Regions from separate parts of the Streptomyces sp. NPDC018029 genome, predicted to be linked through region 1. Evidence: predicted binding sites of a transcription regulator. Region 1 holds the regulator's gene; the other holds the start of a gene.

What was found. Region 1 encodes HspR, which represses chaperone genes until heat shock. Its sites were predicted from a motif close to TTGAGNNNNNNNNNCTCAA; they were not measured.
Region 2: the regulator HspR is predicted to act here: its motif matches at 3,577-3,595, upstream of lon (endopeptidase La).

The regions. Positions count from the first base shown of each region.
Region 1 is NZ_JBIRFV010000004.1:399,626-410,120, reverse strand. It holds gene ACH4D5_RS14735 (LuxR C-terminal-related transcriptional regulator) at 1-523, shown strand, start outside; gene ACH4D5_RS14730 (LuxR C-terminal-related transcriptional regulator) at 669-1,502, shown strand; gene ACH4D5_RS14725 (hypothetical protein) at 1,699-2,211, opposite strand; gene ACH4D5_RS14720 (heat shock protein transcriptional repressor HspR) at 2,315-2,770, opposite strand; gene dnaJ (molecular chaperone DnaJ) at 2,775-3,965, opposite strand; gene grpE (nucleotide exchange factor GrpE) at 3,999-4,706, opposite strand; gene dnaK (molecular chaperone DnaK) at 4,706-6,571, opposite strand; gene ACH4D5_RS14700 ((Fe-S)-binding protein) at 6,925-9,207, shown strand; gene ACH4D5_RS14695 (ABC transporter permease) at 9,294-10,106, opposite strand; gene ACH4D5_RS14690 (ATP-binding cassette domain-containing protein) at 10,103-10,495, opposite strand, start outside.
Region 2 is NZ_JBIRFV010000003.1:744,918-755,412, forward strand. It holds gene ACH4D5_RS12030 (spermidine synthase) at 1-448, opposite strand, end outside; gene ACH4D5_RS12035 (rhomboid-like protein) at 637-1,464, shown strand; gene ACH4D5_RS12040 (GNAT family N-acetyltransferase) at 1,379-2,005, opposite strand; gene ACH4D5_RS12045 (methyltransferase) at 2,374-3,378, opposite strand; gene lon (endopeptidase La) at 3,618-6,038, shown strand; gene ACH4D5_RS12055 (lysozyme) at 6,117-6,950, opposite strand; gene ACH4D5_RS12060 (MarR family winged helix-turn-helix transcriptional regulator) at 7,210-7,716, shown strand; gene ACH4D5_RS12065 (hypothetical protein) at 7,868-8,713, opposite strand; gene ACH4D5_RS12070 (nitrate- and nitrite sensing domain-containing protein) at 9,253-10,495, shown strand, end outside.

The sequences.
Region 1 (10,495 bases):
TCGAGCGCGCGAACAAGCCATCCTGAACCGAGGCGGCCGACTCCGTACTCTCTACCAGCACACGACACGGCATGCGCTGCCCGCACTCGCCCACTTCGAGCAGCTACGCGGTGACGTCGAAGCCCGCTCCCTGGACGAGGGCACCGAACGGCTCTTCGTCTTCGACCGGACCGTCGCGTTCATCCCGGCGAGCCAGGACCACACCACCGCGTTGGAGATACGGCACACCGCTCTCATCGACTACTTCGTCACGACCTTCGAGCGCCTGTGGCGGTTCGCGGCCCCCCTGTATCCGCAGACGTCACGGCTGCCGTCGGAGAAAGGCGTCACGCCCCGCCAGAAAGCCATCGCCGGCCTCCTCATAGAAGGCCTCACCGACGCCGAAATAGCCGCCCGCCTCGGCATGAACATCCGCACCGCCCGCGTCCACATCGCCAAACTCGCCGCCACCCTCGGCAGCAACAGCCGCGCCCAACTCGGCTACCTCATCGGCCAGTCAGGGATTCTTGACCACGACCGGTGACACCGGTGTCAGCAAAGCCGCACGCCCAGAACCGGACACCCGGAAACAGCCGTCCAGAAGCAGACACTTCAACTGCGGCATCCGGCCCCGGCTCTCCCCGCCTGCATAGAATCGCGACGCTTCAACCAGGCAGGAGGGGGCTCGCATGGCCACGAAGCACTTACCGCACCCGCTCGAAGAAATGTGTGCAGCAGGGCTGTCCGTCTACGCCCGCGCCCTGCGGGAAGGCCGGCTCCACCACAGCGCCGCCGAACCGGCCCCGTGCCTCGTCCGCCTCGGCCTCCTGCAACACGGCCTCGACGACCTGCAGTGGCTGCACCCCACCAGCACCACCGTCACCGTGCTCGACGGACTCGACCGCATCAACTCGGCCATCGACCGGGCCATGAACGAGGTCACCGAGGAGTTCCTGGCCGTCCAGCCCGGCGGCATGCGGCCCCCCGAGACCTTGGCCGAAGTCTTCCCGCGGGACCAGGCGATCCTCACCCGGGGATGCCGGATGCGGACCCTCTACCAGCACACAACGCGCCATTCTCTGCCCGTGCTCGCCTACTTCGAACAGCTCGACGGCGACACCGAGGCACGCACCCTCGACGAGGTCACCGACCGGCTCTTCGTCTTCGACCGGACCGTCGCGTTCATCCCGGCGAGCAAGGACCGCAGCGTCGCCCTCGAACTCCGCCACCCCGCCCTCGTCGAGTACTTCGCCACCACCTTCTGGCGGCTGTGGCGCATGGCCACCCCCATGTGGCCGCAAGCGGCTCCCCAGCCGTCCGAGAACGGCATCACCGCCCGCCAGCACGCCATCGCCGGCCTCCTCGTCGAGGGCCTCACCGACGCCGAGATCGCCGAGCGCCTCGGCATGAACGTCCGCACCGCCCGCGTCCACATCGCCAAGCTGGCGGCCACCCTCGGCAGCAACAGCCGCGCCCAGCTCGGCTTCCTGATCGCCCGGTCGGGGATCCTCGACCGGGGATGACTCGTCCGGTTGCGGGTGCCTTGTGCCTTCTTGTTCCCTCCTCAGCTCACTGCACCGCAACAAGATGGCGCTACCGCCCACCCCGCCCCGCCCTGCAAGCTGGGGGCAGCGGCGGGGGCAGCTGGTAGGCCCCCTCCCGCTTCCCCCGAGCGCCCCGGCCGACTGCTCCCCCGTAGCCGACCGGGGCGCTCTCACGTCACGCCAGGGGGCTGCCCCACTCGCGCAACAGCTCCACCCGCTGTGCCGCCCGCGGCGACCCGCCCTCATGGCGGCGGCCCCAGTCGGACATCGCCGTCAGGGTGGTGAGGAGGGTCCCCGCGCCTTCCGTGAGGCGGGCGAGGAGGGCGCGCGAGAGGTCGTACTCCGTACGGGAGTAGCCGACCGCCGCCGCCGTGTACGCCGTCAGCTCCGTCTCCTCACCGTCGGCGTCCGTGAGACGCACCGTCATCGTCGGGGCCTCGTCGCTGCCGCCGAGGCCGACCGTGAGCGCCAGGTCGACCACCGCGCCCACCTGCCGCTTCAGGGACTTCACCGGGACGTCGTCGACGGTCAGCGCGCGCACGTCCTCCCACGGCCACATGCCGGACTGCTTGTCGCCGAGGGCCAGTACGCCCTCCGGCGTCAGCCGCACCCCGGGAGCGAGCCCGGCCGGCTTCGCCCCCACGTACACATCGCCCTCGGCGATCCAGAACAGGCCCACCATGGCCATCGTCAGCTCAACTCCCCGCACCCGTACACACCGAAGCGGGGCCGGGAGGTCACCACCTCCCGGCCCCGCTTCAGGGTACTCAGACGTCCTCAGACCATGAGGTCTACTGCTCGGTCGTCCGCTTCGGCCGCCACACCACCAGCGCGCTCGCCTGCTGCACGTCCTGGTAGGGGACGAGGTCGCGGCGGTACGAGGCGTGCACCGCCGCTTCGCGCTGCTGCATGGCCGCGGCGGCGCCGTCCACGGCCGCGGAGAGCTCCGCGACCCGCGACTGGAGCGCCGCGACCTGGTTCTCCAGCTCGATGATGCGCTTGATGCCCGCGAGGTTGATGCCCTCTTCCTGCGACAGCTGCTGCACCGTGCGGAGCAGCTCGATGTCGCGGGCGGAATAGCGTCGGCCGCGGCCCGCCGTGCGGTCCGGGGAGACCAGACCCAGGCGGTCGTACTGCCGCAGGGTCTGCGGGTGCAGACCGCTCAGCTGGGCGGCCACCGAGATGACGTACACGGGTGTCTCGTCGGTGAGTTGGTACGGATTATGACGACGGCCGACCCTATCCATGGGGTCACGCTCCCTTCGCGGCCTGGAACAGTTCTGCCCGCGGGTCGTCGCCCGCAGTCGCCTTGCGGTAGGACTCCAGGGCTTCCTTCGCCGAGTCCGACAGGGATGTCGGGACCGACACCTCCACCGTCACGAGCAGGTCGCCCCGGGTGCCGTCCTTGCGGACCGCGCCCTTTCCGCGGGCCCGCATCGTACGACCGTTCGGCGTGCCGGCGGGGAGCTTCAGGGTGACGGGCGGCCCACCCAGGGTGGGCACCTTCACCTCGCCGCCCAGCGTCGCCTCCGGGTACGTCACCGGAACCGTGACCGTGAGGTTGTCGCCCTTGCGGCCGAAGACCGGGTGGCTGTCGACGTGCACGACCACATACAGATCGCCCGCCGGACCGCCCCGCTCACCGGGCGCGCCCTTGCCGCGCAGGCGGATGCGCTGCCCGTCCGAGACACCGGCCGGGATCCGCACCTGCATGGTGCGCGACGACTTGGCACGGCCGCTGCCGCCGCAGACCTCGCAGGGGTCCTGGGCGATCAGCCCACGGCCCTTGCAGTCCATGCACGGGTCGGTGAGGGAGAACCCTCCGCCACCGCCCCGCGAGACCTGGCCCGTGCCGACGCAGGTCGGGCACACGCGCGGTGTGCCGTTCTTGTCGCCGGTGCCGGAGCACGCCTTGCAGGCGGCCTGGGAGGACATGCGGAGCGGCACGGTCGCGCCGTCCACCGCCTCCGTGAAACTGAGCGTGACCTCGGACTCGATGTCCTGGCCGCGCCTCGGCTGCGTACGCGTGCCGGCTCCGGCACCCGCGCCGCCGCGGTTGAACAGGCCCCCGAAGACGTCACCGAGACCGCCGCCGAAGCCGCCGGCCGCTCCACCGCCACCCGGGCCGCCGCCTCCGAAGAGGTCGCCCAGGTCGAAGTTGAACGAGCCGCCGCCGGCTCCGGGGCCCTGCCGGAATCCACCGTTGCCGAAGAGAGCACGCGCTTCGTCGTACTCCTTGCGCTTCTTGGGGTCCCCGAGGACGTCGTTCGCCTCGGAGATCTCCTTGAAGCGCTCCTCCGCCTTGGTGTTGCCCTTGTTGGCGTCCGGGTGGTTCTCGCGGGCGAGCTTCCGGTACGCCTTCTTGATCTCGGCTTCGGTGGCGTCCTTGGGGACGCCGAGGACCTTGTAGTAGTCCTTCTCGATGAAGTCCTTGGTGCTCATCCCCGACGTCCCTCCTCACTCATGTCGTTGCCGTCAGCCCTCGTCCGGGCCACCGGTCTCCTTCTCGTCCGCCTTCTCCGCGCTCGCGGAGCCGTCGGGCTCCTCGCCCTTGACCGTCTGCGCGCCGGGCTGCGGCTCGGCGACGGCCACCCGCGCGGGGCGGATGGTGCGCTCGCCGATCCGGTACCCCGGCTGCAGGATCGCGACGCAGGTCGTCTCGGTGACGTCCGGTGCGTAGCTGTGCATCAGGGCTTCGTGGATCGTCGGGTCGAAGGGCTCGCCCTCCTTGCCGAACTGCTGAAGGCCCATCTTGGCGACGACGGTCTCGAGGGACTCGGCCACCGACTTGAAGCCGCCCACCAGCTCGCCGTGCTCACGGGCGCGGCCGATGTCGTCGAGGGTGGGGAGGAGCTCGGAGAGGAGGTTCGCCGAGGCGATCTCCTTCACCGTCACCTTGTCCCGCTCCACCCGACGGCGGTAGTTCTGGTACTCGGCCTGCAGCCGCTGGAGGTCGCCGGTGCGCTCGTCGAGCGCGGTGCGGACCTGGTCCAGCTGGGCGGTCAGGCTCACGTCCTGAGCGGACGTCTTGCTCGCTGCTGCGTCCCCGGCCGGGGCCGCCGGACCCTCCTTGGTGGAGGGCTCGGCGGCCTTCGGCGTCGCGTCATCAGGGGTGGCGCCGGAGGGGACGTCAGGCTTCTCGGCGTTCTCGTTCTCGCCGAAGCCCGGGGTCTCCTCGGTCATCAGGCGGCGCCACCCTTCGCGTCTCCGGGCTTCTCGTCGTCGACGATCTCGGCGTCGACGACTCCGTCGTCCTCCTTGGCCTGGTCGGCACCCGGGGCAGCGCCCTCGGGACCGCCCGCGGCCTGCGCGCCCTGGGCGTCGGCGTACATGGCCTGGCCCAGCTTCTGCGAGACGGCGGCGACCTTCTCGGTGGCGGTGCGGATCTCGGCCGTGTCCTCGCCCTTGAGCTTCTCCTTCAGCTCGTTGACGGCTTCCTCGACCTCGGTCTTCACGTCACCGGGGACCTTGTCCTCGTTGTCCTTGAGGAACTTCTCGGTCTGGTAGACGAGCTGCTCGCCCTGGTTGCGGGACTCGGCGGCCTCGCGGCGGGCGTGGTCCTCGTCCGCGTACTTCTCGGCCTCTTCGCGCATCCGGTTGACCTCGTCCTTCGGCAGCGAGGAGCCACCGGTGACGGTCATCTTCTGCTCCTTGCCCGTGCCGAGGTCCTTCGCGGTCACGTGCATGATGCCGTTGGCGTCGATGTCGAAGGAGACCTCGATCTGCGGGACGCCGCGCGGGGCCGGCGGCAGGCCCGTGAGCTCGAACATGCCGAGCTTCTTGTTGTACGCCGCGATCTCGCGCTCGCCCTGGTAGACCTGGATCTGCACGGACGGCTGGTTGTCCTCGGCCGTCGTGAAGATCTCCGACCGCTTGGTCGGGATGGTCGTGTTCCGCTCGATGAGCTTCGTCATGATGCCGCCCTTGGTCTCGATGCCGAGGGACAGCGGGGTCACGTCGAGGAGCAGGACGTCCTTGACCTCACCCTTGAGAACACCGGCCTGGAGCGAGGCGCCGATGGCGACGACCTCGTCCGGGTTCACACCCTTGTTGGCGTCCTTGCCGCCGGTGAGCTCCTTGACGAGCTCGGCGACGGCGGGCATGCGGGTGGAGCCACCGACGAGAACGACGTGGTCGATCTCGCTCAGCTGGATGCCCGCGTCCTTGATGACGTTGTGGAACGGCGTCTTGCAGCGCTCCAGGAGGTCGGACGTGAGCTGCTGGAACTGGGCGCGCGTGAGCTTCTCGTCCAGGTGCAGCGGGCCCTCGGCGGAGGCCGTGATGTAGGGCAGGTTGATCGTGGTCTCCGTAGAGGAGGACAGCTCGATCTTGGCCTTCTCGGCCGCCTCGCGCAGGCGCTGGAGCGCCATCTTGTCCTTGGAGAGGTCCACGCCGTGGCCGTTGTTGAACTGCTTGACCAGGTAGTCGACGACGCGCTGGTCCCAGTCGTCACCACCGAGGTGGTTGTCGCCGTTCGTGGCCTTCACCTCGACGACGCCGTCGCCGATCTCGAGGAGCGAGACGTCGAAGGTGCCGCCACCGAGGTCGAAGACCAGAATGGTCTGGTCGTCCTTGTCGAGGCCGTAGGCAAGGGCGGCGGCGGTGGGCTCGTTGACGATGCGCAGGACGTTCAGGCCCGCGATCTCGCCGGCCTCCTTGGTGGCCTGGCGCTCGGAGTCGTTGAAGTACGCCGGGACGGTGATGACCGCGTCGGCGACCTTCTCACCCAGGTACGACTCGGCGTCGCGCTTCAGCTTCTGCAGGATGAACGCCGAGATCTGCTGGGGGTTGAACCCCTTGTCGTCGATGTCCACCTTCCAGTCGGTGCCCATGTGGCGCTTGACCGACCGGATGGTCCTGTCGACGTTCGTGACCGCCTGGCGCTTGGCGACCTCGCCGACGAGCACCTCGCCGTTCTTCGCGAAGGCGACGACGGACGGCGTGGTCCTGGCGCCCTCGGCGTTGGTGATGACGGTGGGCTCGCCGCCTTCGAGAACGCTGACGACGGAGTTAGTCGTGCCCAGGTCGATGCCGACCGCACGTGCCATTTCGGTTCCTCCAGATGTACTTCTTGAGTGGATCTGGCTCAAGCATGCATCAGCGCTGCGCTGGCGTCAACAGATGTGAGTCTGGGGCACTCAACTCTTATCCTGTGCTTACGCGCAGGTGCGGGCCTTCCGGGGGTTCGGTTTTCGGCTGCGGGTTGTGTGTGGCTGGGCGCGCAGTTCCCCGCGCCCCTGAAAACACGGAGCACCCGGCACCTGACATGCAAAGGGTTGCCTGAGCGACGCAGATCACCGGGTTGCTGGCTACAGTGCGGCGGAGTAAGTGGGTAGTCTCAGACGGACTGCATAAGTTACCGCTTAGTAATAGTTCGCCTCGCAGGCCCGAGGAGCCCCCAATGCAACTCGCCGCGATCATCGTGTCGCTGGTCCTAATCGCGGTCGGCGTCGCGCTGTTCGGCCGTGCCATCGTGCAGATCTACAAGTTCGTACGACTCGGTCAGCCCGTGCCCGCCGGCCTCAGGACCGACAACCCGGTCCAGCGCACCCTCACCGTGGTCAAGGAGTTCCTCGGCCACACGCGCATGAACAGGTGGGGCATCGTCGGCTTCGCGCACTGGTTCGTGGCGGTGGGCTTCTTCTCGCTGCTGCTGACGATCGTCAACGCCTTCGGCCAGCTCTTCCAGGCCGACTGGATCCTGCCGATCATCGGTGACTGGGCGCCGTACAACGTCTTCGTCGAGTTCATCGGCACGATGACCGTGCTCGGCATCCTCACGCTGATCGTCATCCGGCAGCTGAACAAGCCCGGCAAGCCGGGCCGCAAGTCCCGCTTCGCGGGCTCGAAGACCGGCCAGGCGTACTTCGTCGAGTCCGTCATCCTCATCGTCGGCGTCTGCATCTTCACGCTGCACGCCCTCGAAGGCGCCCAGCACCACGTCGACAGCTACGAGGCGTCGTTCTTCATCTCGTACCCGGTGGTCAGCTGGTTCGAGGGCATGGATCTCTCCACCCTCCAGAACCTCACGTACTTCTTCGCCGGGCTGAAGATCGCGACGTCCTTCATCTGGATGATCGTCGTCTCCCTGAACACCAACATGGGTGTGGCCTGGCACCGCTTCCTCGCCTTCCCGAACATCTGGTTCAAGCGCGAGGCCAACGGCGGTACGACGCTCGGCGAGCTGCAGCCCATGACGTCCGGCGGCAAGCCGATCGACTGGGAGGACCCGGCCGAGGACGCCGTCTTCGGTGTCTCCCAGGTCGAGCAGTTCAGCTGGAAGGGCATCCTCGACTTCTCCACCTGCACCGAGTGCGGCCGCTGCCAGTCGCAGTGCCCCGCCTGGAACACCGGCAAGCCGCTCTCCCCCAAGCTCCTCATCATGTCGCTGCGCGACCACGCGCACGCCAAGGCCCCGTACCTGCTCGCGGGCGGCGGCAAGACGATGGAGGGCGAGGAGAAGGCGACCGAGGAGCAGCTGAAGGACGTGCCCGCCGCCGCCCTCGCGGAGGCCGAGCGCCCCCTCATCGGCACCCACGAAGAGAACGGCGTCATCGACCCGGACGTCCTGTGGTCCTGCACCACCTGCGGCGCCTGCGTCGAGCAGTGCCCGGTCGACATCGAGCACATCGACCACATCGTCGACATGCGCCGCTACCAGGTGATGATCGAGTCCGCGTTCCCGTCCGAGGCGGGCACGATGCTCAAGAACCTGGAGAAGAAGGGCAACCCCTGGGGCCTCGCCAAGAAGCAGCGCCTGGAGTGGACGAAGGAAGTCGACTTCGAGGTGCCGGTCGTCGGCAAGGACGTCGAGGACCTCACCGAGGTCGAGTACCTCTACTGGGTCGGCTGTGCCGGCGCCCTGGAGGACCGCGCGAAGAAGACCACGAAGGCCTTCGCGGAGCTGCTCCACATCGCGGGCGTCAAGTTCGCCATCATGGGCGGCGACGAGAAGTGCACCGGTGACTCGGCGCGGCGCCTGGGCAACGAGCCGCTGTTCCAGCAGCTCGGCCAGGAGAACGTCATGACGCTGAACGCGGCGTTCGGCGAGGAGTTCGACGACGACGGCAAGGTGACCGAGGAGTCGCGCAAGCCGAAGACGGCCAAGAAGATCGTCTCGACCTGCCCGCACTGCTTCAACACCATCGCCAACGAGTATCCGCAGCTCGGCGGTGACTACGAGGTCATCCACCACACGCAGCTGCTCCAGCACCTCATCGACGAGGGCAAGCTGATCCCGGTGACGCCGGTCGAGGGTCTGATCACGTACCACGACCCGTGCTACCTGGGTCGCCACAACAAGGTCTACACGCCCCCGCGCGAGATCATGTCGTCCGTCCCGGGCCTGCGTCAGCAGGAGATGCACCGCCACAAGGAGCGCGGCTTCTGCTGCGGCGCCGGTGGTGCGCGCATGTGGATGGAGGAGCGTATCGGCAAGCGCATCAACACGGAGCGGGTCGACGAGGCGCTGTCGCTCAACCCCGACATTGTCTCCACCGCCTGCCCCTTCTGCCTCGTCATGCTCACGGACTCCGTGAACGGCAAGAAGAACGACGGCCAGGCCAAGGAGTCCCTCCAGGTCGTGGACGTCGCGCAGCTGCTGCTCGACTCCGTGAAGACGCCGGTCGACCCGGCGGGCGACGCCGAGTCGGTGGACGAGCCGGAGCCCGAGCCGGTGAAGTAACGGCGACAGCAGAATGGTTCAGGCCGGTTCCGCCTTCGGGCGGGACCGGCCTGTTCGCGTCAGCGCCTGTTCGCGTTGCGTACGACCTACTTCGGGTCACGGTTGAACTTCGACGTCGACCAGAAGTAGCCGAGCACCGCGAGCCCCAGGCACCAGCCGGCGGCGAGCCATCCGTTGTGGCCGATCCCGCTGCCGAGCAGCAGGCCGCGCAGGGTCTCGATGGCGGGGGTGAACGGCTGGTACTCGGCGATCGGCTGGAACCAGCCGGGCATCGAGTCGACCGGGGTGAAGGCGCTGGAGAGGAGCGGCAGCAGGATCAGCGGCATCGCGTTGTTCCCGGCGGCCTCGGCGTTCGGGCTGACCAGGCCCATGCCGACCGCGATCCAGGTGAGCGCCGTCGCGAAGAGCACGATCAGCCCGAACGCGGCCAGCCATTCGAGAGCGGACGCGTCGGTGGACCGGAAGCCGATGGCGACACCGATGGCCCCGACGAGGACCACGCTCGCGATCGCCTGCAGCACGCTGCCGACGACGTGCCCGATGAGCACCGAAGGGCGGTGGATGGCCATCGTGCGGAAGCGGGCGATGATGCCCTCGGTCATGTCGTTGCAGACGGAGACCGCGGTTCCGATCACGGTGCTGCCGATGGTCATCAGGAGCAGGCCGGGAACGACGTACGCGATGTACGCGGAGCGGTCGGGCCCGCCGGCGCTCTCCGCGAAGCCCTGACCGAGGCCCGAGCTCATCGCGTCGCCGAATATGTAGACGAAGAGCAGCAACAGCATGACCGGGGTGAGCAGCAGGTTCAGGGTGAGGGACGGGTAGCGGCGGGCGTGCAGGAGGTTGCGGCGCAGCATCGTGGACGAGTCGCGCAGGGCGAGGGAGAGGCTGCTGCTCATCGGGCGTTCTCCTTGGGCTGGTTGTGGATGGCTGCCGGGCCGGTGAGGGCGAAGAAGACATCGTCGAGGTCGGGGGTGTGGACGGTCAGTTCGTCGGCTTCGATGCCGGCGGTGTCGAGCCGGTCGAGGATGGCGCGCAGGGCGCGCTGGCTGCCGTCGCTGGGGATGTGCAGAGCGAGTGCTTCGTCGTCGCGGGTGGCGTCGTGCAGGGCGTGGGCGGCGGATCGGTGGGCGTCCGGGTCACTGAACCGCAGCCGCACATGCCCGCCCGGTACGAGCCGCTTCAGTTCCTCGGCGCTGCCTTGGGCGGCGATGGTGCCGTTGTGCAGGACGGCGATGCGGTCGGCGAGCTGGTCGGCTTCTTCGAGGTATTGGGTGGTGAGGAAGAC
Region 2 (10,495 bases), on a different contig from region 1:
GGCCGTTGTCGATGTCGAGACAGAGCGCGTCGTACGTGTCCGTCGTGCCGAAGAGGTGCGCGACGAGGTCTGTGTGAAGAATTTGCGCACGTGGGTCGGCGAGCGCCGCTCCGGACAGTTCGGCGAGGGGTCCCTCGCGGTGCCAGCCGATGATCGCCTCCTCGCGTTCGACGACGTCGACGCGTCCCCAGCGGGGGTCCGCGACGGCGTGCGCGAGAGAGAAGCCGACGCCGAGGCCGCCGATGAGGAGGGCGGGGGAGGGGCGGTCGTCGAGGGCGTCGCGGGCCGCGTCGACGAGCAGGCGCTCGGAGCGGCCGTCGCTGGTGTCCATCAGGAAACAACCGTTGGCGATGATCTGCAGCAGCTCACCGTGGCGCCGCAGGACGACCTCGCCGTGAGGGCCCTCGCGCCGGTCGAGCACGACGGGGGCGGTGGTGTGGGTGTGCATGGCCCACAGCGTATTTTTCCGCGACGTCCGTCCGCAGGCGGTTGTCCCGCCCTCCGGGCCGGCGTGCCCGCGCGACGCAGGAGCCGTCCCGCGGGTTGCCGTGTGAGACGCACCTCACGTGGCGCCCGTCATAGACACGCTCGAAAAGAGGGCAAAGGGTGGGGTGGGACGGAAGGAGCGCCTCACCCGTGAACCAGAGCGTGCGGCCCGCCGGGGCCGCGTCCGACGCGGAGACGCCGGGCACCCTGAGCGGCATACCGCGGCAGTCGACGCGTCGGCCCCCGCCGGGGGCGGGCCACGAGCAGGCGGCGCGGGAACGTGCCCCCGGCGCGTCCACCCGGCGCCTCCGCCCCTGGCTGCTCCTGCCCACCCCCACCGGCACGCCCTTCACCTTCGGGTACGCCCTCGTGCTCGCGGCCACCTCGCTGCTCGCGCAGTACGCCGACCCGGACCTCGTGGAGAAGCTCCTCCACGGGTCGAGCACCGACGTGGCGCACCTCGCGCACAGCCCCGTCCTCGTCCTGGTCGCGAGCGCCCTGTGGATCGCGGGCGGCATCACGTCCCCGTACGCGATCGGCTTCCTGCTGGTGCTCACCGCGCTGGAGCGCCGCATCGGCGGCCTGCGCACCGCCGGTGTCTTCCTCCTCGGCCACGTCGTCGCCACGCTCGCGACGGAGGTCCCGGTCGGCTTCTCGGTCCTCGCGGGCCATCTGCCGGACAGTTCCCTGCACCGGCTCGACTACGGCATCAGCTTCGGGGTGGCCGCCAGCGTCGGCGCGCTGGCGGGGCTGCTCACACCATGGCTGCGCTGGCCCGTCCTCATCGGCTTCGGCGGGATGCTGGTCGACGACCTGATCGCGTTCGCCGACCCGATGACGAACTGGGGGCACCTGCTCGCGCTGCTGGTCGGCGTCGCCACCTGGCCGTTGCTCAGGCGTCGCCCCGGCGCGGCGCGCGACGCATCGCCCACAGGGTCGGGCCGCCGCCCGGCAGCTGCACCTCGCCGAGCACCGTGAAGCCGAAGTGCTCGTAGAAGGGGAGGTTCTCCGGCTTGGAGGACTCCAGGTACACGGGCAGGCCGGCCTCGTCGGCGCGGGCGAGACCTGAGCGCAGGAGGGCGGCTCCGTGGCCCTGGCCCTGGGCGGCGGGGTCGGCGCCGAGTACCGCCAGGTACCAGTGCGGCTCCTCGGGGCCGTGTCCGGCGGCGGCCGCGGTGGCCTCGCGGAACAGCGGGGCGCGGTCGCCCAGTATCTCCGCGAGCTGCTCGACGGTCTCCGCGTCGGGCACGGCCTTGTCCTGCGCGCCCGGCGGCACCCAGAAGGCGGCCGCCGCGGCCGTCCGCTCGCAGACGCCGTGGCGGCCGTACTGCCGGGTGAGGAGCGTGGCGAAGTAGCGGCCGAGGCCCGCCTCGCGGGTGGCGGCGTCCGGGAAGAACCAGCGCATCATCGGGTCGTCGTCGAAGGCGCGGGCCAGGGTGGGGCCGACCGTCGCGGCGTCGTCGAGGGTGGCGGGCTGCGGGGCGGGGCGGGGCGCCTCGGGGGTGTTGGTCGTCGACATGCGGTCATTCTGCACTTGTTGATCTTCGTCGCCGGAGCCAGGGGGTTGCTCGCGCGCGGGCGCCCCGGCGCCGCCCGCGCCCGGCCGGCGCCCCGCGCCCCGAATGCCCTCGGCCGCTGCCTGTGCCGCCGTCGGCTGCGGCTCGGGGGTGGCTGAGCGCGCAGTTCCCCGCGCCCCTGGGTGGGGCTTCGTGCCGTCGCCCGGTCGGCGCCCCGGGCTTCGGATGCCGTTGGCCGCTGCCTGTCTCGTCGTCGGCTGCCGCTTGGAGGTGGCTGAGCGCGCAGTTCCCCGCGCCCCTGGGTGGGACTTCGCGCCGTCGCCCGGTCGGTGCCCCGCGCCCCTGGGTGGGGCTTCGTGTCGTCGTCGTGTCAGGCGGCCGCCACCGCTTCCACGATCGACGGGAACGCGTCCGTCGGCAGAATGCGCGTCAGGCGCAGTCCCGCCCGGACGAGCAGTGCGGCGAACTCGTCCTCCGTGCGCTCCTGGCCGTCCACGATCGCTGCCATCGCCACGTCCAGGGTCTTGCCGATGTGCGGTTCGTTGCCGGACGGCAGGACGCAGTCGACGATCAGGAGGCGCGCGTCCGGTGCCATCGCCGCGCGGCAGTTGCGCAGGATCCGCTCGCAGTCCGCGTCCGGCCAGTCGTGCAGGACGTGCTTGAGGACGTAGATGTCGCCGCCCTGCGGCACCTCGGCGAAGAAGTCCCCGGACTCGGCCCGCCACCTGCCGCGCAGCTCCTCGTCGCCGCCCAGGAGGTGCGTGCTCACCGCGGGCACCTGGTCGTAGAGGACACCCGTCAGGCCGGGCCGCCCGCGCAGGACCGCGCGCAGCAGTCCGCCGCGGCCGCCGCCGACGTCCACCACGGTGCCCTTCTCCGGGAAGGGGTACGTCCCGGCGATCACCGCGTCGACCGGACCCGACAGTGACGCCATGCCGCTGTCGAAGAGCTCCCGCAGCTCGGCGTCCTCGGCCAGATACGCGAAGAACGGCTTGCCGAAGACCCGTTCGAAGGACGGGCCGGCCTGGCGGACCGTCTCCTCAAGACCCGCGGAGGTCCGCCAGAACGCCTGGTCGGTCAGCATCACGACCGCCGGGTGCAGCGAGTCGGGCACGTCGGTGCGGAGCGCGTTCGCGAGCGGGGTCAGGTGGAACGCGCCCGCCCCGTCCTCGCGGAAGACACCGCGTGTGGCGAGATAGCGAAGGACGCGGCGGAGGTGCCCGGCGTGGGTGCCGGTCGGCTCGGCCAGTTGCTCGGCGGTGCGCGGCCCCGCCGCCAGATGGTCGGCCACCCGGCAGAGCGCCGCCGTGCGCAGCGCCGCCGAGAAGAGATGCCCCAGTGCGTGGTCCGCGAGCTGCCAGGTTACGTCCCGCATGCCGCCGTCACCGTTCTCGGGTGTGTCCACCTTGGATCCCCTCCGTGGGAGTCGGAGTGTCCACGGTCCCAGGGGGACGGCCGGGAGGGAACGGTACGCGGGGGACGGGCGACCGGAAACGAGCCATGGGCGGAGCCGCGTTTTTCGTGATCGCTCAGAGCGAACACGCCCCGGGGAACAACTCGGCGCTCATAACCATTGAGTCGATACAGCTCAACTTGAATGCCGAAGGGGAGATCATGGCTACTGAGTCCACCTCGTACACACCGCTCACTCTGCCTGTGCTGCCGCTCGACGACGAGGTGGTCCTGCCCGGCATGGTGGTTCCGTTCGACCTGTCCGACGCCGATGTGCGCGCCGCGGTGGAGGCCGCCCAGGCCGCGGCCCGCTCCAGTGGCGACAGCAAGCCGAAGGTGCTGCTTGTTCCGCGCATCGACGGGACGTACGCCGCGACCGGTGTCCTCGGCACCGTCGAGCAGGTCGGGCGGCTCTCCGACGGCGACCCCGGCGCCCTCATCCGCGGCCGGAGCCGCGTCCGCATCGGCGCGGGCACGACCGGTCCCGGCGCCGCCCTCTGGGTCGAGGGAGTGCAGCTCGACGACACCGTGCCCGACCCCCTGCCGGGCGCCGTCACCGAGCTCGTCAAGGAGTACAAGGCGCTCGCCACCAGCTGGCTGAAGAAGCGCGGCGCCTGGCAGGTCGTCGACCGCGTCACCCAGATCGACGACGTCTCCGCGCTCGCCGACAACTCCGGCTACTCGCCGTTCCTGACCACCCAGCAGAAGGTCGAGCTCCTGGAGACCGAGGACGCCGTCGCGCGCCTCAGGCTCGCCACCGAGCAGCTGCGCGAGCACCTCGCCGAGCAGGACGTCGCCGAGTCCATCGCCAAGGACGTACAGGAAGGCGTGGACAAGCAGCAGCGCGAGTTCCTGCTGCGGCGCCAGCTCGACGCCGTCCGCAAGGAGCTGCGCGAGCTCAACGGCGACAGCAAGGACGCGGCCGAGGAGTCGGACGACTACCGCGCCCGCGTCGAGGCCGCCGACCTCCCCGAGAAGGTCCGCGAGGCCGCCCTCAAGGAGGTCGAGAAGCTGGAGCGCGCGAGCGACCAGTCGCCCGAGGGCTCGTGGATCCGCACCTGGCTGGACACCGTCCTCGAACTGCCGTGGAACGAACGCACCGAGGACGAGTACGACATCAAGGGCGCCCAGCGCGTCCTCGACGCCGAGCACGCGGGCCTGGAGGACGTGAAGGAGCGCATCACCGAGTACCTCGCGGTGCGCAAGCGCCGTGCCGACCGCGGCCTCGGAGTCGTCGGCGGGCGCCGCGGCGGCGCCGTCCTCGCCCTCGTCGGCCCGCCCGGCGTCGGCAAGACCTCGCTCGGCGAGTCCGTCGCGCACGCCATGGGCCGCAAGTTCGTGCGGGTCGCGCTCGGCGGCGTGCGGGACGAGGCGGAGATCCGCGGCCACCGCCGTACGTACGTGGGGGCGCTGCCCGGACGCATCGTGCGGGCCATCAAGGAGGCCGGGTCGATGAACCCGGTGGTGCTCCTCGACGAGATCGACAAGGTCGGCTCGGACTTCCGGGGCGACCCGGCCGCCGCCCTCCTCGAAGTCCTCGACCCGGCGCAGAACCACACCTTCCGCGACCACTACCTGGAGGTTGAGCTCGACCTCAGCGACGTCGTCTTCCTCGCCACGGCGAACGTCCTCGAAGCCATCCCCGAGGCGCTGCTCGACCGCATGGAGCTCGTCCGCCTCGACGGCTACACCGAGGACGAGAAGGTCGTCATCGCCCGCGACCACCTGCTGCCGCGCCAGCTGGAGCGGGCCGGCCTGGCGGAGGACGAGGTCACCCTCGACGAGAGCGCGCTGCGCAAGCTCGCCGGTGAGTACACGCGCGAGGCGGGCGTGCGCAACCTGGAGCGGTCGGTGGCGCGGCTGCTCCGCAAGGTCGCGGCCCAGCACGAACTGGGCGACAGGGAGCTGCCGTTCACCGTCACCGACGAGGACCTGCGCGGCCTGCTCGGCCGGCCGCGGCACGTGCCCGAGTCCGCCCAGGACCCGGCCGAGCGGCGCACGGCGGTGCCGGGCGTGGCGACCGGGCTCGCGGTCACCGGGGCCGGCGGCGACGTGCTGTTCGTGGAGGCGTCGCTCGCCGACCCGGAGACCGGCGCCACGGGGCTCACGCTCACCGGCCAGCTGGGCGACGTCATGAAGGAGTCGGCGCAGATCGCGCTGAGCTTCCTGCGCGCGCACGGCGCGGAACTGGAGCTGCCCGTCGGTGACCTGAAGGAACGGGGCGTGCACGTCCACTTCCCGGCCGGCGCGGTCCCCAAGGACGGGCCGAGCGCGGGCATCACGCTGACCACCGCCCTCGCCTCGCTGCTCAGCGGGCGGCTCGTCCGCACGGACGTGGCGATGACCGGTGAGGTCTCGCTGACCGGCCGGGTCCTGCCGATCGGCGGCGTCAAGCAGAAGCTGCTCGCCGCGCACCGCGCCGGGATCACCACGGTGATCATCCCGAAGCGGAACGAGGCGGACCTCGACGACGTGCCGGCCGAGGTCCTGGAGAAGCTGGACGTGCACGCGGTCACGGACGTGCGCCAGGTGCTCGAACTGGCCCTCACCGAGGCCGAGGTGAAGGTCCCGGCCGCCGCATAGGGCGCGCTGCGGGTGAACGGTGGCCGGCCCGGCATCGGGGCGGCCACCGTTCACGTGTGCTCATCCGTCCACGTGTGCTCAGCCGTTGGCGAGCGCCTGCACCCGGTCGAGGGCGCCGTTGAACTTGTTGTGGTCGCCGACCGTCGGTCCCGACGAGGTGTACTGCCACATGGTGTGGAAGCCCCAGCCGGCCGGGAGTTCACCCGGGCTGGTGTCGTAGCGGGCGATCCACAGCGGGTTGCTGGCACCGAAGCCGCTGTAGTTGCCGGTGCACTGCTTCCACCAGCTGGTGGCGGTGTAGATGACGGCGTCGCGCCCGGTGCGGGCCTTGTAGGTGTTCAGGAAGTCCCGGATCCAGCTGACCATCCCCGACTGGGTCTTGCCGAAGCAGGCCGCCCCGTACGGGTTCCACTCGATGTCCAGGGCGCCCGGCAGTGTCTTGCCGTCGCGCGACCAGCCGCCGCCGTTGTCCACGAAGTAGTTGGCCTGGGCGGCGCCGCTCGTGGTGTCGGGCGTCGCGAAGTGGTACGCGCCGCGGATCATGCCCACGTTGTACGAACCGTTGTACTGCTGGGCGAAGTAGGGGTTCTTGTAGTACGTCCCCTCGGTGGCCTTCACGTAGGCCCACTTCACGCCGCTGTTCCACAGCGTGGACCAGGCGACGTTGCCCTGGTGGCTGCTGACGTCGACGCCCTCGGTCTGCGTGGCGCCGCCGCCGCTGGGCAGGCCGCCCTGGCCATCGTGCTCGATGACGCCCTGGCCGAGGCGGGCGGAGCCGCGCGGCGGGATGTCGTCCGCCTGGGCCGCCGTGGGGAGCGTCAGGAGGAGGGCGAGGGCGGAGAGTGCTGCGAGGAGAAGCCCCGCCGGCGACAAGCGCGGGCGGTGGGCCGGTCCGGGTCTGTGCACGGGCATGGGTATGCCTCCGAAGGCCTCGGTGGTGCGCTGGGGGGACCTTGCGACATGTCGAATGGTGTGAACATGTCACTTGAAAAGCTACGCACGTAGACCGCCGCCGGGGAAGAGGGGCGAGGAGCTGCCGTTGGTCCACTCCTGTGGCGGTGCCTGCCGGGCGGGACCGTCTCCACCTTGCGAAATACTGGTCAGGCCGCTGCCGCCACGGCCGCGGGACGAGGGCCTTCCGGCGACGACTTTCAGAATCGGGAAAGCGGACATGGGTGCTGCAGAAGAGGGTGTGGGGCGCGGCGCGCGGGGTGCCGTCGAACAGGGGGCGCGCGAGGCCGAGGGCGAGGACCGGGAGTTCCTCTCCCTCGAACGGGAGTTGTCGGTCCTGCTGCGCCGCGCGCGGGCCTCGTCGGGCGAGATGGCGCGCCAGGTCCACCCCGACCTGGAACCCGCCGCGTACGGACTCCTCGTCCGCCTGGACGACTCGGGGCCGCAGCGGGCCACCGACCTCGCCGCCTTCATCGGCGTCGGCAAGGCCACGATGAGCCGCCAGCTGCGGGCACTTGAGGAGCTCGGCCTGGTCTCCCGCGAGCCGGACCCGGCCGACGGGCGCGCCTGGCTCATCCGGCTCACGCCCGACGGCCGCACCCGCTTCCGCACGGTGCGCGCCGCCCGCCGCGCCAGTTACGTGCGCAGGCTCGCGAGCTGGGACCGGGCGGAGGTCGCCGAACTCGCCCGGCTGCTGGGCCGGCTGAACGCGAGCGCGGACTCGTGAGCCGTACGCGGACGCCCGGCGCGTGACCCCGGGCCACAGCGCCGGTCGTGGCCTCGGCCCGCAGAGCCGGCTCGTGGCCTCGGCCCGCAGAGCCGGCTCGTGACCTCGGCCCGCAGAGCCGGCTCGTGACCTCGGCCCCCCAGAGCCTGCGTCACAGCTCCGCGTAGACGACCGCCGCGTCGTCGTGCCGCTTCCCGCGCGGGAAGGCGAGGCGGTCCGGGTCCGCGCGCTCCAACTCCCGCACCCGGTCGATCAGCTGCTGCGGGCCCTCCTTGCGCAGCAGCGCGAAGCACTCGGCCCAGCCGCCCTCGCGGAACGTCTCGACCCACCGCCCGGCCCCGTCGGTGAGCGCCGCCACCGCCGTGACCTCCGCCCGCGGGGTCTCGCCCGCCACGGCGCGCTGGGCGGCCGAGGGGTCGGCGGCGGCGGTGAAGAAGCCGTCCTCCGCGTTGCGCAGCGCCTCCACCGCGGCTCCGTAGGCACGGGCCGCCGCGTCCCGCTCGGCCGAACCCCGGGGCAGGGCGCGCACCTCGTCGCGCAGGGCCCGGACGGCGGGTGGCAGCTCGGCCAGGCGGCGGTCGAGCACGGCGGTCACCTCGCCGCCGGGGCCCGCCATGAGGAGCGCCGAGTCGGACAGGACCAGGTGCTCGACGCGTTCCGCGTCCCAGCGTACGAGCACGACGGTTGCCTGAGGGGTGCGTGGGTGAGAAAGGTCACAGGTTGAACCATGTGACTCGGCGGTACGCGAGATGCCGGCCGCGAGAATCTCAGAGAGCGTCATATCCGGGCGTGAAACGGACAGTTCGCCCAGTGCGCCACCGAGGCGTGAAGTGAACCAGGGGACGGAATGCGGACAGCCCACCGAGCCCTCGGGCGGCGTCACGCCGTCCAGGAGGACGAGCGATCCACCCTGTCCGGACGCGGGAAGCGCGACCGCCGCGTGGTCCTCGTTGGGGCGTGCGGGGTCGCCGGGCTCGGTGGCGAGTTCGATACGCATCCGGCCAGTCTGCACGAGCCCTTCACAAGGCCCGCCAGGAGCCGCAAAGGGGCGCCGGGCCTGCTTGTACGGGCGGGTCACGCGCCGGAATTCGACCGGAATGATCAACTCCGGCACGGGTGTGGCGGCGCATCCTGCCAAAGCCGGTGGGAGACGTCCAACCGGCACGCCGGAGGGGCCCCGCACCGGCCCCGCCGGGACTTGCCCGCCAACTCCCCGCCGATGTTCACTCCTTCGGGTGGCCGGCCAGGCGATGCGCGACCGCCACTCACCGGCACTGGAAGGGTCAGGAGCCGTACCGGGGGGAGCGCTCGTGTTGACAGGTCGTCACCCGGGCCCAAGGGCAGACGAAAACGAGAATGCGAGCACCGGTGCAGAAGATGCGGCCTCGGCGCAAAGGCAAGCAGACGGCCCCTGACGGGGCCACGCCGGGCGCGACCACTCCGACCGAGCGTGCGCCGGAGGGTACGGCCACGGACGTCTCCGCGGGCACGGCTCCACCTCCTGGAGCGGCTTCCTCCCCGGACGCGGGAGCGGGCGTGAAGACGGCTGCCACCTCGGGCGCGGCCGCAGCCTCTGGCGGTAAGGCCGCCGCACCTGCCGGTAAGGCAGCCGCCCCTGCCGGCAAGACGGCCGGTCCCGATGCCTCCGCCGCGATGCCCCCTGCCCCGGTGCCCCCGGCGGCCGGTGTCAACAAGGCGCCCACCGCCCGCGTGCGCAATCGGCTGATCGTCGCCGTCGCCGTCGTGGCCGCCGCCGTCGCGGGAGCGGGCGCGCCCGCCGTCATCGCGGCGTCCGACCGGCTGAACGACACCCAGAGCCTGGTGACGCTCGCCGAACAGACCCAGCAGGCGGTCTCCCTCGGCCACTCCCTCGCCGACGAGCGGGACGAGGTCACGTCCTTCATCGCCGCCGGGCGCCCGCAGGGCAAGGGCCTCTCCGAGAGCCGCAGCGCCCGCGTGGACCGGCAGGTCGACGAGCTCCGCGGCGCCGACGCGCCCGCCGGGCTCCGCGCCGACCTCGCCGACATCGCCGCCGTGCGCAGAGCGGCGCTCACCGGCAAGAGCACCGCTCTCGAAGCCCACGAGGCGTACACCAAGGTCATCGCCGAACTCCACGGCCTCACCCGCGACCTCGCCGAACAACTGCCCCCCGAGGCGAACAAGGGCGCCCTCGCCCTCGCCGACCTCGACCACGCCGTCGAGCAGGCCGCCGCCACCCGCGGCCTGCTGCTCGCCGCCCTTTCCCTGCCGAGCCCCACCGGCACCCCCGCCGTCGACCCGGTCACCGGCCTGCCCGCCACCGGCACCGACGAGACCCCGGCCGACGCGAAGCGCCGCGACGAGCTCAGCGGCGCCGCCCAGCAGGCCCGCGTCCGCGAGCTGGCCGCGCTCGCCGACTTCCGCGACGCGGCGGGCGACCCGGCCCGCGCCACGTACGACTCGACCGTCACCGGCGCCGAGGTCAGTGCCGCGGAGAAGTACCTCGAGCGCCTCACCGACCGGCCGACGCTCTCCGCCGACGAGCGGCGCTCCGACCGCAAGAAGGTCGACGCCGCGCTCTCCGCCCGCATCGAGACCATGCGCGGCGCCGAGTCCGCGCTCGGCGTCGAGCGCACCAAGCACCTCGCCCAGCTGCGCGACGACGACGTCACGGCCCTGGAGATCCGCATCGCGCTCGTCGGCGTCTGCCTGCTCCTCGCGGTCGGCTTCGCCATGGGCACGGCCCGCTCGCTGACCCGCCCGCTCGCCGTCCTGCGCCTCGGCTCGGCCCGCCTCGCCA